2 regions of the Gottfriedia sp. NPDC057948 genome follow, and region 2 is predicted to be linked to the other one. Evidence: riboswitches for the same ligand, from Rfam matches in the RefSeq annotation. Region 2 holds a riboswitch; the other holds the start of a gene.
The links. A riboswitch is a leader RNA that binds a small molecule or an ion and turns the genes downstream of it on or off. The one in region 2 is predicted to bind thiamine pyrophosphate.

Region 1 (6,149 bases), on a different contig from region 2:
CGATGCCTACGATTGGAATTTTTACTGCCTCACGTATTCTTCGTAACTCATCAAGTGCTAAATATTTTGCATCTAGTTTTGTACTCGTCGGATACACTGAACCAATACCAACATAATCCGCACCTTGTTCCTGTGCAATCATTGCTTCTTCTAATGTTGATGCAGATACACCAATAATCATATCTTTCCCAACAATCTGTCTAGCCACAGTTAAAGATAAATCTTCTTGACCGATATGCAAGCCATCAGCCTGTATTGCCAATGCGATGTCTAAACGGTCATTAATAATCAATGGAACATTATATTTTGAAGTGACTTCTTTTACTTGCATAGCAATACTGTAAAAATCTAGACTGCTACAATTTTTTTCTCTTATTTGTACGATTGTTGTTCCACCTTTAATTGCTTCCTCAACAGATTGAACTAAATCCCTTGAACCTAATACATCTCGATCCGTTACTAAATAAAGCTTATAATCTATTTTACTTTTTGTTATAGCCATTCAATTTGTCCTCCTGTTATAAGTGTATCAACAGAAGCTTTAGATACCTCATCAAATAAGTTTACTTTAAATGTACCGATTCCTTGTCCTTCAGTTAATCGAGCCTTAGCAAGCTCTCCACAAAGACCCATTGTCGTAATACCGGAAACAGCTGCTAGGAAATAATCAGTCGTTGCACCAGCATAAGTTCCAATTAATGATGTACTCATACATCCAGTTCCAGTAACATCAGCTAGCATTTTATCTCCATTTGAAATGGTACATACTCGGTCTTGTTCTGCAATAATATCTACCGCACCTGTAATTGCAACTACTGAGCCTAATTTCGCTGATAGAGATTTCGCAATTTCAACGCCGTCTTCTTCACCAGCTACAGAATCCACACCTTTAATTTGAACATTTAAGCCAGCAATCATTTTAATTTCTGACATATTTCCACGAACTACTGAAAAACGTACTTCTTTCAATAATTTAGAAGTCGTTTCTGTACGTAAAGTAGTTGCTCCTACACCAACAGGATCTAATATAACTGGTACGCCTAATTGATTGGCTTTTTTACCAGCTTTAATCATTGATTGAATTGTTCTTTCATTTAATGTTCCAATATTAATAACAAGAGCTGATGCAAAAGATACCATTTCTTCTACTTCGGCTAAATCATCTGCCATAACTGGTGATCCACCTAGAGCTAACACCATATTTGCACAGTCATTTACAGTTACATAATTTGTAATGTGATGAACTAAAGGCTTTTTCTCTTTCACACTTTCAAGAATTTGACTCATTTCATTCATAGTTAACATTTTTTTCTCCCCCGATTTGCTTTGGAACAAGCTTATTAATAACAAACTGAACAACTATATAAATGACACAAATTAAAATCATACTTGGAACAGTAGCTCCAAGGAAGAAGTCTAATTGTACAAACTTACGATAAATAAAAACGCCTAAAATCCATGTAATAAACGCGATCCAATCAATCTTCAACGCTTTACTTATATTTGTTCTTTTTAGAATAAAATAGTCCGTTAATAAAATTGCATATAACGGTGCAAAAAAGGAACCAATTGTATATAAAAATCCTTCATACTTCTCAATAGGGAAAATAACGGCCAATAACGTTCCAATAGCTGTAACAATAAGGGCGATATGTTTTCCATTTAACTTTGGAAAGATGGTTGTAACTGATATTCCGGCAGAGTAAGCATCCATGAAAGTCGTTGTAACAGTTGCTAAGACGACGATACCAACTGCAAATAATCCTAGATTTGCACTCATTAAAACAGCAACCGGGTCTACTTCATTAAATGCTAATACTGCGCCTAGCCCAATAATATACATCCAAGAGCTACCAAACATATAACCTATAAAGCTACCAATCGCTCCATCTTTTGTTGTCTTCGCGAAACGAGTATAATCACTAATTAATGGAATCCACGATAATGGCATAATTACTGATAATTCAACGGCTGCACCAAAAGATAGTCCAGAAGTGCTTGGTTGAGTTAAGATTTTATCACTTTTAAAAATGACAAAACATAGCACAATTGTTAAAACAAATAGTAAACCAACCGCTAAACTATTAAGTTTTTTAGAAGCATTTTGTCCAAAGTACAACCAGATTGCGATTAATACTCCAATTACTAAACACCAAACCCATAGGTGGTCAAACCGATAATCTTTTATTGTAACTAAATTGATTGAGCGAGCTCCAGTTAAAATCATAATTGCTGTCCAGCCTAGTAACTGTAGAACATTCAAAATCGAAAACAAATAGCTACCATAGTTACCAAATGAAATTTTTGTAGATTCCATTGCTGATAACCTTTGCTGAGAACCAATGACTCCACCTAAAATTAGCAATAATGTTCCAAGTAAATGCCCTACTAAAATGGCCGTCAAACCTTTCTTAAAACCAAGTGGTGCTACTAGGGCACCAGTCATAATTTCTGCTACAGAAACTGCCGCACCAAACCAAAGTGTTGTAAAGTTCCACTTCGTCATTTTTGCATTTTGATTAGACATATTGGACTCCTGCCTTTTCATACAATGAGTAAAAATGATGTACAGGACCTACCCCTTTTCCGATTGAAAAGGAATGTTGGATTGCTAATGTTATATAATTTTTCGCCTCTCTAATAGCCTCATTTAATTCAAGTTCATTTGCTAAATTAGATGTAATGGCTGAAGATAAAGTACAACCTGTACCGTGGGTATTAATTGTATTAATTCTAACGCTATTAAAGCTTGTAAATTCGTCACCATTAAAACAAATATCGGTAGCCTCCCCCTCTAGATGACCACCTTTTACAAGGACGTTTTTAGCACCTAATGAGTGAATTTGAATAGCAGCTTCTTTCATCTCTTCAATGGTTGTAATTTTTCTTCCAGTAATGACTTCTGCTTCAGGAAGATTTGGCGTAATAACCGTTGCTAACGGAATCAATTCTTGAATTAAAGCTTCCTTTGCATCCGGACTTAATAAGTCAAATCCGCTTTTTGAAACCATAACTGGATCAACTACGATTTGCTTTGGTTTATATTGCTTTAATTTCTCAGCAATGACTTTAATCGTCTCTATTTGAGATACCATTCCAATTTTTACAGCATCCACTTTAATATCAGTAAAAATTGCATCTAACTGACTAGCAATCATCTCTGGTGTCATATCTTGTACTGCAAACACTCCTTGTGTATTTTGAGCAGTTACTGCTGTAATTACACTCATTCCAAAAACACGATGAGCTGAAAATGTCTTTAAATCCGCTTGAATCCCTGCACCACCACTTGAATCAGAGCCTGCTATCGTTAATACTTTCTTCAATTCTCTTCCCCCTATTTCATGAATAGAACTCTTTGATCTTACAGATAGAAGATGACACTTGATTTTAAATACAAAAAAGCACAAATCCCATAAGGACTTGTGCTCGAACAAATCAATGTTATGAATACAAAATATGTATTCTACGTTCACTTTCCTACGCTGGCATTATCCAGATCAGGTTAAAGGGTCAAAGACTTATGTGTCTTAATCTCAGCCGAACATTTACGGCACCCCTAGTACTATTCAATTATTAAAGTTTATTACTTTATCATCTTAATTAATCCTTCTACTTTATTCAAGTATTTAGACAGTTTACTTTAAATTTTATCTTTTTAGTTAATTCTATATTGCTATTTTGAATAATTTACAGTATCACAATTTGAACTACAAGTCTTTGCGATTGAGCAAGAGCCACATTTACCTTTTTTCGTTTTCTTTATATATCGTAAAAGTGTCCACCCTGCATATCCAAAAATAAGAGCTCCTATTATAATATTGACAATCATAAGTAGATACCCCTTTCTTTAATAGCCTAAGAGACTTCCAACTTGATAGATAATTAGCGCTAATATATACGCAATAACTAATGCATATCCAACTGAGAAATACGTCCATTTAGCTGAACCTGTCTCTTTACGAATTGTCGCAACAGTTGCAAGACATGGTACATACAATAAGACAAATACCATAAAGCTAAATGCAGAAAGTGCAGAAAACTGTGTTGACAATATTCCTTGTAAAGAATGTGCATTTGGCACATGATAGATAATATTCATGGCAGATACGACTACCTCTTTAGCCAAAAATCCTGTTAGTAAAGAAGCACCTGCTTGCCACGTCCCGAAACCTAAAGGTGCAAGTATTGGTGTAAGTATTCCACCAATCATTGCTAAAAAGCTATCATCCATCGAAACACCTAAACCACTTGGTCCCATATAAGATAATAACCATATTACTACAGAACCACCAAAAATAAACGTACCTGCTTTTCGAATAAATCCTTTACCTTTATCCCATGTGCTTCTAAATAAAGCTTTACCTTGTGGCATACGATACGGTGGGAGTTCTACGACAAATAATGAAAACTCACCCTTTAATATAGTAGATGAAAAAACCTTAGCTAATACTAATGCAACTACTATTCCGAGTATATAGAGTGAAAAAACAACTATTGCTTGATTTTTCGCAAAAAACGCGCCAACGAATAGTGCATATACCGGTAAACGCGCCGAACAAGACATTAATGGTGTTAACAAAATCGTGAGTAGTCTCTCTCTAGGCTGTTCAATCGTTCTAGCAGCCATAACTCCAGGTACATTACAACCAAATCCAATAATCATTGGAATAAATGCCTTACCAGTTAAACCAACCATTTCCATCGAACGATCCATTACTAAAGCCGCTCGAGACATATATCCAAAATCTTCAAGGAATGAAATTAGTAAAAACAAAATAAAAATTTGTGGAACAAAGACTAAAACTCCACCAACACCGGCAACAATACCATCAAGAACAACTGCTTTTATAAAATCAGATGCATGTATTGCATTTAAGCCGTTTGTTAGCCAGTCCGTTACAGGTCCTGATAAAAACCCATCTAATGCGTCAGATAAGGGTAACCCCAACCAATCAAAAGTAAGCTTAAACATTAAAAACATTGTAACTAGGAAAATAGGAATACCCAAAATTGGGTGTGTCACAAATCGATCAATGCGATCAGTTAATGTAACTGCTTCATTAGATTCTTTCTCTACAGAACTTCCAATTAATTTTGAAATGACTTCTTTTCTTATAGAATAAATCCATTTTGAAGGTGATACACCTTGTTCACTGTTTAATTGTGCCTCTGTTATTTTAATTACTTGGTCAATTTTACTAAAATCGTAGGATGAAGCGATAAATTCAATTACCTCTTTATTGCCCTCTAAAATTTGTATTGCAGTCCATCTTTTAGGAATAGATAAAGTTGAAGGTAATAGCGTCATAATATTTTTAATACCGTCTTCAATAATTATTCCATAATCAATTTCAAACTCAACTTCAGATTGAGGAATTGTCTCTAGTAATTCGTTTACCTCGTTTGTTCCCTTACCAGATCTAGCGTCAATTGGAATAACTGGTACCTGTAATATCTTTGAGATACTAGCAGGATCAACTGAAATTCCTCTTCTTTTAGCAACATCAACCATATTTAGACCAATAATCATTGATTTATTAAATTCTAGAAGTTGAAGAGTGAGCATTAAATTTCTCTCTAATTGAGCAGCGTCAACAATATTAATCATCCCATCAAATGTTTCATTTACAAAAAAATGCGAAACAACGGCCTCATCTTTTGAAAGAGGGCTTAGAGAATAGATACCTGGCAAATCAATTAGATTTCCAAGTTTATTTTTTATACTCCCTACCTTTTTTTCAACGGTAACCCCACTCCAATTTCCTACATATTGGTATGTACCTGTTAAATTATTAAATAGAGAAGTTTTTCCTGTATTTGGATTTCCAATAAGCGCTATATTTAACATATTTTTTCTACCTTTATCCCAGATGCATCATGAAATCGAATGCCAAGTGATTGTCCGCAATTTTCAATCATACAAGGCCCTTTGAACGGCATTGTACATTGTAGGCAGACCATAGCCCCTTCACTTATCCCTAGATCTAAAAGACGTCTCTTCACTGCCTCACCTAGTGATGACAAGTCCGTTATTTTTGCTTTTTCGCCTTTTTTTAATTCTGAAAGTAACATAAGTGATTCCCCCGGATCAAAACTTATTATATAAACAATTAATAATGATAATCCTTATCAATATCTTTATCTTA
Region 2 (6,149 bases):
CACAAGCCTGACGCTTTTGCCAATCGTGCAATTCTAACTGCCTCTTCAGCAGTTTTTGCACCAGCTGTATTTGGCAATAGTTTATATTTCGTTAGATCTAATTGTTCAAGAAAATTTGGTTGAGATTCCTCAAAAATATTCATTCTTCTAACAGCAAACGTTAGGATCTCGGCTTCCGATACTTCAACTGCTTCTTTCTGGACTTCAAATGAAGGGTATTTTCCTGTTCCTAATAATAATCTTGAATGAAACGTATGATTTCCTACTTTTAACATAATTAGCCACCACCTACAAAATGTATTAATTCTACAGAATCTCCGTTAGAGAGATGAGTTAACGAATACTGTTCCTTATAAATAATTTCTTTATTTACCTCGACAATAACAATTCGGTTTTCTAATTGATATTTATTTAGCAGATCCTGAATTGTACAGGTTTCGCTCGAAATATCAATATTCTTTCCGTTTAATCTTATTTCCAAAAGATTACACCCCCAAAGAGTTAAAATTAACGATTGATTTTAAATGCTTCGATCCAGTTACGATTGACTTTCCGCTTAAGGATCAAATCTCGAATTAATTTTCCAGTTGCTGGTGCAAGCAATATTCCATTTCGAAAATGGCCGGTCGCAAATAAGATTTGATCCTCTTCTGGATGAGTTCCAATAAAGGGATTATAGTCGAGAGTTCGCGGTCGTAATCCTGCCCAAAATGAATCAATTTTCATGTCTTCAATTTCGGGAAGCATTTTTTTAGCGTTTTGTATTAATGACTCAATCCCCTTTAAGCTAGGGTTCTCATTCCATTCGTTATCGACCATCGTAGCCCCAATGACAAGGCGGCCGTCATTCCTTGGAACAATATAATTTTGTTCATGGAAGAGAGTATGCTTTAATGCAACCTTTTCACTTTTGACCGAGATGCATTCACCTTTAACGGGAATAATTTCGTGATGTAATCCAAGCTGTCCAAACAATGAATTACTCCAAACGCCACTTGCAACCACAATAGTTTTTGCTTCAAAATCGCCATTTGTTGTTTTAATTAAATAATGTGAATCATTTTTTTGAATCTGAAATACATGTGTATATTCAAAAATAGATGCACCTAAAATTTGAGCACTTTTGCAAAACGCATTACAGACAGAAACAGGTAATACATTCACATCGTCTTCAATATAAGCTGCTCCAATGATGTTTGGATGGATGCCAAGTATCTGTTTTTTTAACTCCTCCTGGTTATACCAAAGTGCCGAAGTTTGAGTGAGTAGCGGAGTTAATTGTTTTTTTTCTAAATCTGTATAAGCTAGTTTGAAAATGCCACCTTTTTTAAGTTCAATATCAATTCCACATAATTCTTTTAATTCTTCTTGAAGGTGAAAATAAGTTAATTGACTATTTCTAGCAAAAGTAAAAAACGACTCGGAGTGATCCCACTCGGAATGGGCACCAAGCATTCCAGCAGCTGCCTTAGTTGTTTTCTGTCCAACTTGTTGTCCTTCAAGAACTGCGACATGAATATTTTCTTTCGCTAGATAATAAGCAATGGAACAACCTATTATTCCACCACCAATTACTACAACATCAAATTTCTTGTTCATAAGCGAATTTGCACCTTTCAAAATATTGCAGCGCAGCTTCTAGAGGATTTCGGGCAGAAAATATGCCAGACATGACAGCTATACCATCAATTTCGTTCTCTTTTAGAACTTGGATATGTTCAGGTAATATTCCGCCGACTGCATAGATTGGTATAGTTAACGTTTTTTTCATTTCTGGAATTAGTTCAATCCCATTAGGTGTTAATCCATTTTTACACTCTGTTTCAAAACAATGACCGTACAGAATATAGTCAGCTTTATCATTTTCTGCCTGTATTGCTTCAGTAAGTGTGTGAACTGATTTTCCTACTCGTAAATTAGGAAAATATTCTTTTACATCAACAAGTGGAAGACCATGTCCCGGTAAGTGAATATTTGATAGGTTAGAGAAAATAGCTATATCTAAACGATCATTTAAAACAATTTTTTTCATATCTACCTTGTTTATTTTTAGTAGATTTAAGAGTGATAGTAGCTCAATTGCCATTTTCGACTTTTCGCGAATATGTACATAGTCGACTGCATCGATTATTTGAATTATTTTTGTAGCAAGTACTTTGACTGAGTGCTGATCATCTGTAATTGCAATAAGTTCCATGGCCCAGCCTCTTTCATTTGCAAAATTTTTTCAAACAAAAAAACCACTTTCCTAAAAAAAGAAAGTGGTTACATTACACGCGAAAAAAGTAAAAATGCGCCACTTTCCTACGCAGGTACTAGCCTGTTCAGGTTTTGAGGGTTTAAAAGTAACTACCTTATTCTCAGCCCTTATCAAGGGATCCCCTAGTGATGAATATGTATGAAAATTAATCTTAGCATAGCATATAAAAAATAATATTCAATACTAAATTTATTTTTACTAGTCCAATTTTATTACCAGAAATTGGGCTTGAAGTATAGTGAAATCAAGTGTTTTTAGGAATATAAAAAAACCAAAAATTTTTTTTGTTTGGAGTTTCTGTAAAAATTTAGGGAAATAAAAACATTTACATTTTAAATTTATGGGTTTATATTTAGTTTGAACAATTTAATAGATTGACTAGGGGTGTCCAATTAATTGGGCTGAGAGAGAAACGTGATTAAGTTTCTTAACCCTCAGGACCTGATCTGGTTCATACCAGCGTGGGGAAGTTAGAAATTTTCATTAATGATTACATAATTATTAATGTAGTTTTGCTAACACTTAGCCGGGTCTTAAACATAAGATTCCGGCTTTTTTTCATGCTTTAAATGGATTGGATTTCGTCCTTTTTAAACTAATTAAAAAGGGGAATGAAATCAAATGAACAATTCTGTAAATGAAATGAATTTTTCCATCATGTCTAGTTTTTCAGGAAGTAAGAAGGTATATGTTGAAGGATCTAGACCTGACATTAAGGTGCCAATGCGTGAGATTCAATTAAGTCCAACAACTGGCACTTTTGGCGAAGAAGAAAATGCTCCAGTTAGAGTATACGACACTAGTGGACCTTACACAGACTCAGCTAGCTCAGTTGATATTCGAATGGGACTTAAGGCGATTAGACATAACTGGGTAATCGAACGAAATGATGTTGAAGAGTATGAAGGACGTGAAATAAAGCCTGAAGATAATGGATATAGAAAAGAGTCAGATCAACATAATGTTGAAGTATTTAAAGGGTTAAAAAGAAAACCATTACGTGCAAAAGATAATGGAAATATTACTCAAATGCATTATGCTCGTAAAGGGATTATTACACCTGAAATGGAATTTATTGCGATTCGAGAGAATGTTTCAGCCGAATTTGTTCGTGATGAGGTTGCAAAAGGAAGGGCTGTCATTCCATCGAATATTAATCACCCTGAAAGTGAGCCAATGATTATCGGTCGTAATTTTCATGTGAAAATTAATGCCAATATAGGTAATTCAGCGGTTACGTCTTCAATCGAAGAAGAAGTAGAAAAAATGACATGGGCTACTCGTTGGGGAGCGGATACGATGATGGACCTTTCTACTGGGAAGAATATTCATACAACACGTGAATGGATTGTCCGAAACTCGCCGGTACCAGTAGGGACAGTTCCGATTTATCAGGCGCTTGAAAAGGTTAATGGAATTGCTGAAGATTTAACCTGGGAAGTGTTTAGAGATACTCTAATCGAACAAGCGGAACAAGGGGTAGACTATTTTACGATTCATGCGGGAGTATTATTACGCTATATCCCATTAACGGCAAAACGAGTGACAGGAATTGTATCTCGTGGTGGGTCTATTTTGGCTCAATGGTGTTTAGCTCACCATAAAGAGAATTTTTTATATACTCATTTTGAAGAAATTTGTGAAATTATGAAGCGTTATGACGTAACCTTCTCTTTAGGAGATGGACTGAGACCGGGCTCAATTGCAGATGCAAATGATGAAGCACAATTCGCTGAGTTAGAAACACTAGGTGAGTTAACGAAAATTGCTTGGAAACACGATGTTCAAGTTATGATTGAAGGACCAGGACATGTACCAATGCACTTAATTAAAGAGAATATGGATAAACAATTAGAAATTTGTCAAGAAGCGCCATTTTATACATTAGGACCGTTAACGACTGATATTGCGCCTGGCTATGATCATATTACATCAGCAATCGGTGCAGCAATGATTGGTTGGTTTGGTACTGCAATGCTTTGTTATGTAACTCCGAAAGAGCATTTAGGTCTTCCAAATAAAGAAGATGTAAGAGTAGGTGTTATTACATACAAAATAGCAGCGCATGCAGCTGACTTAGCAAAAGGACACCCTGGTGCACAAAAAAGAGATGACGCACTTTCAAAAGCAAGATTTGAATTTAGATGGCGTGATCAGTTTAATCTTTCCCTTGATCCTGAAAGAGCAATTGAATATCACGATGAAACATTACCTGCTGAAGGAGCTAAAACAGCGCATTTTTGTTCAATGTGTGGTCCAAAATTCTGTAGTATGAGAATCTCACAAGATATTCGAGATAAAGTAAAACAAGAAGAACTTCAAAATGATTCAATCATTGAAGAAGGAATGAAAGAAAAAGCGCTCGAATTTAGAAAACAGGGCGGAGAAATCTATCAATAAGGGTGTGAGCCTTATATGAATAGGGTAGAAGAAATCATAAAAGAAATAAAGAATTTGGAAAGAAATATGAGTCAGTTAAAAATCGAATTGAGCACAATTCAAAAAAATTGTGTACATGATTTCCAGAAGAAAGATACGATACAAGAATGCCTTAAATGCAGTTTAATTGAAAGCTTGTCTTGGTAAAATGAGAAACAAAAAAAACAAACCTCAAAACAAAGAGGTTTGTTTTTTACTTAAGAATTAATGTTCGGACAGACTATTGATTGAAACTTCTTCCTCTCGATCTGGTTGACCTAGCGGATAGATTCTAGCAGTTTCATTTGTTTCGTCAACATGTTGAATGTAAATTGGTACTCCATTATATGTCACATTAGCCATTTCAGGTGAAGAAGCAATTTCTTGAGCTCGTTGTTTATTCAAAACATAACCTCCTCTACATTAATAATTGAAACCTAACATATTATTAACAGAGGTATACTTGAGTATTCATAATCAAGTACAAGTTTTTTTATGTGATGAATTGTAATATTAAGTGCGACAACTAAGAAAACACAAAAAACCCATACTCGCTTCGTGTAAAATAGAAGTTACCACACAACTTTTTTACATGGAGGACAAGTATGAGCTATACCCATCTTACCACATTTGAGCGAGGGAAACTAGAAGCACTCCACCAAGCAGGATACTCTACTAGGGCAATTGCTAGGGAACTAGGGCGACATCATTCAACCATAGCCAGAGAATTAAAACGTAATATCCATATGGAAAAACATTATGATAGTCAGGCAGCTCACACTATTTATAGCCAAAGGAGAACTGCTTGCCAACCAAAAGGGAAATGGACGCAAGAATTGTGTGAAAAAATTCAAGAGAAATTGCACTTGACTTGGTCTCCTGAACAAATTGAAAATCGTTTATTAAAAGACCGAATATCATTCAAAACAATTTACAATTGGCTATATAAAGGTCTACTCTCCATGTCAGACGTAAGTGTTTTAAGACAAAAGGGAAAACGACAAAAGCCTAGAGAGACGAGAGGTCGATTCAATATTGGTACATCCATTCACAAAAGACCAAAAGAGGTCAAAAAGCGTAATACTTTTGGACATTGGGAGTTAGATACAGTAGTGTCTGGACGTGGAAAAAGCAAAGGATGTTTAGCCACTTTTATTGAACGTAAAACACGTTTCTATCAAGCTGTTAAGATGCCAGATCGAACTTCATCCTCAATGGAAGAAGCGATTAAATATGTCACTTCCTTATATCCAAAAGAGACATTTATTAGCGCTACTGTTGATCGTGGAAAAGAGTTTGCGTGTTACGAACAGGTTGAAAAAGAACTACCGATACACGTTTATTTTGCCGATCCCTACTCTTCATGGCAACGAGGTAGTAATGAAAATGCCAATGGACTACTGCGTGAATTTTTCCCAAAAGGAACAGATTTAGCAATCGTAACACAGGAAGAAGTAACTCAAGCTGTGAG

Region 1: another riboswitch for thiamine pyrophosphate. It lies ahead of thiD (bifunctional hydroxymethylpyrimidine kinase/phosphomethylpyrimidine kinase); the one in region 2 lies ahead of ACFVRR_RS20175 (thiamine phosphate synthase).

The regions. Positions count from the first base shown of each region.
Region 1 is NZ_JBHVPN010000002.1:356,154-362,302, reverse strand. Features, by position in the region: gene thiE (thiamine phosphate synthase) at 1-502, opposite strand, end outside; gene thiM (hydroxyethylthiazole kinase) at 493-1,305, opposite strand; gene cytX (putative hydroxymethylpyrimidine transporter CytX) at 1,289-2,527, opposite strand; gene thiD (bifunctional hydroxymethylpyrimidine kinase/phosphomethylpyrimidine kinase) at 2,520-3,326, opposite strand; TPP riboswitch at 3,461-3,571, opposite strand; gene ACFVRR_RS05590 (FeoB-associated Cys-rich membrane protein) at 3,677-3,832, opposite strand; gene feoB (ferrous iron transport protein B) at 3,851-5,851, opposite strand; gene ACFVRR_RS05580 (FeoA family protein) at 5,845-6,075, opposite strand.
Region 2 is NZ_JBHVPN010000018.1:12,575-18,723, forward strand. Features, by position in the region: gene ACFVRR_RS20160 (thiazole synthase) at 1-275, opposite strand, end outside; gene thiS (sulfur carrier protein ThiS) at 278-481, opposite strand; gene thiO (glycine oxidase ThiO) at 508-1,599, opposite strand; gene ACFVRR_RS20175 (thiamine phosphate synthase) at 1,583-2,197, opposite strand; TPP riboswitch at 2,285-2,394, opposite strand; TPP riboswitch at 2,631-2,745, shown strand; gene thiC (phosphomethylpyrimidine synthase ThiC) at 2,882-4,660, shown strand; gene ACFVRR_RS20185 (small acid-soluble spore protein H) at 4,904-5,083, opposite strand; gene ACFVRR_RS20190 (IS30 family transposase) at 5,284-6,149, shown strand, end outside.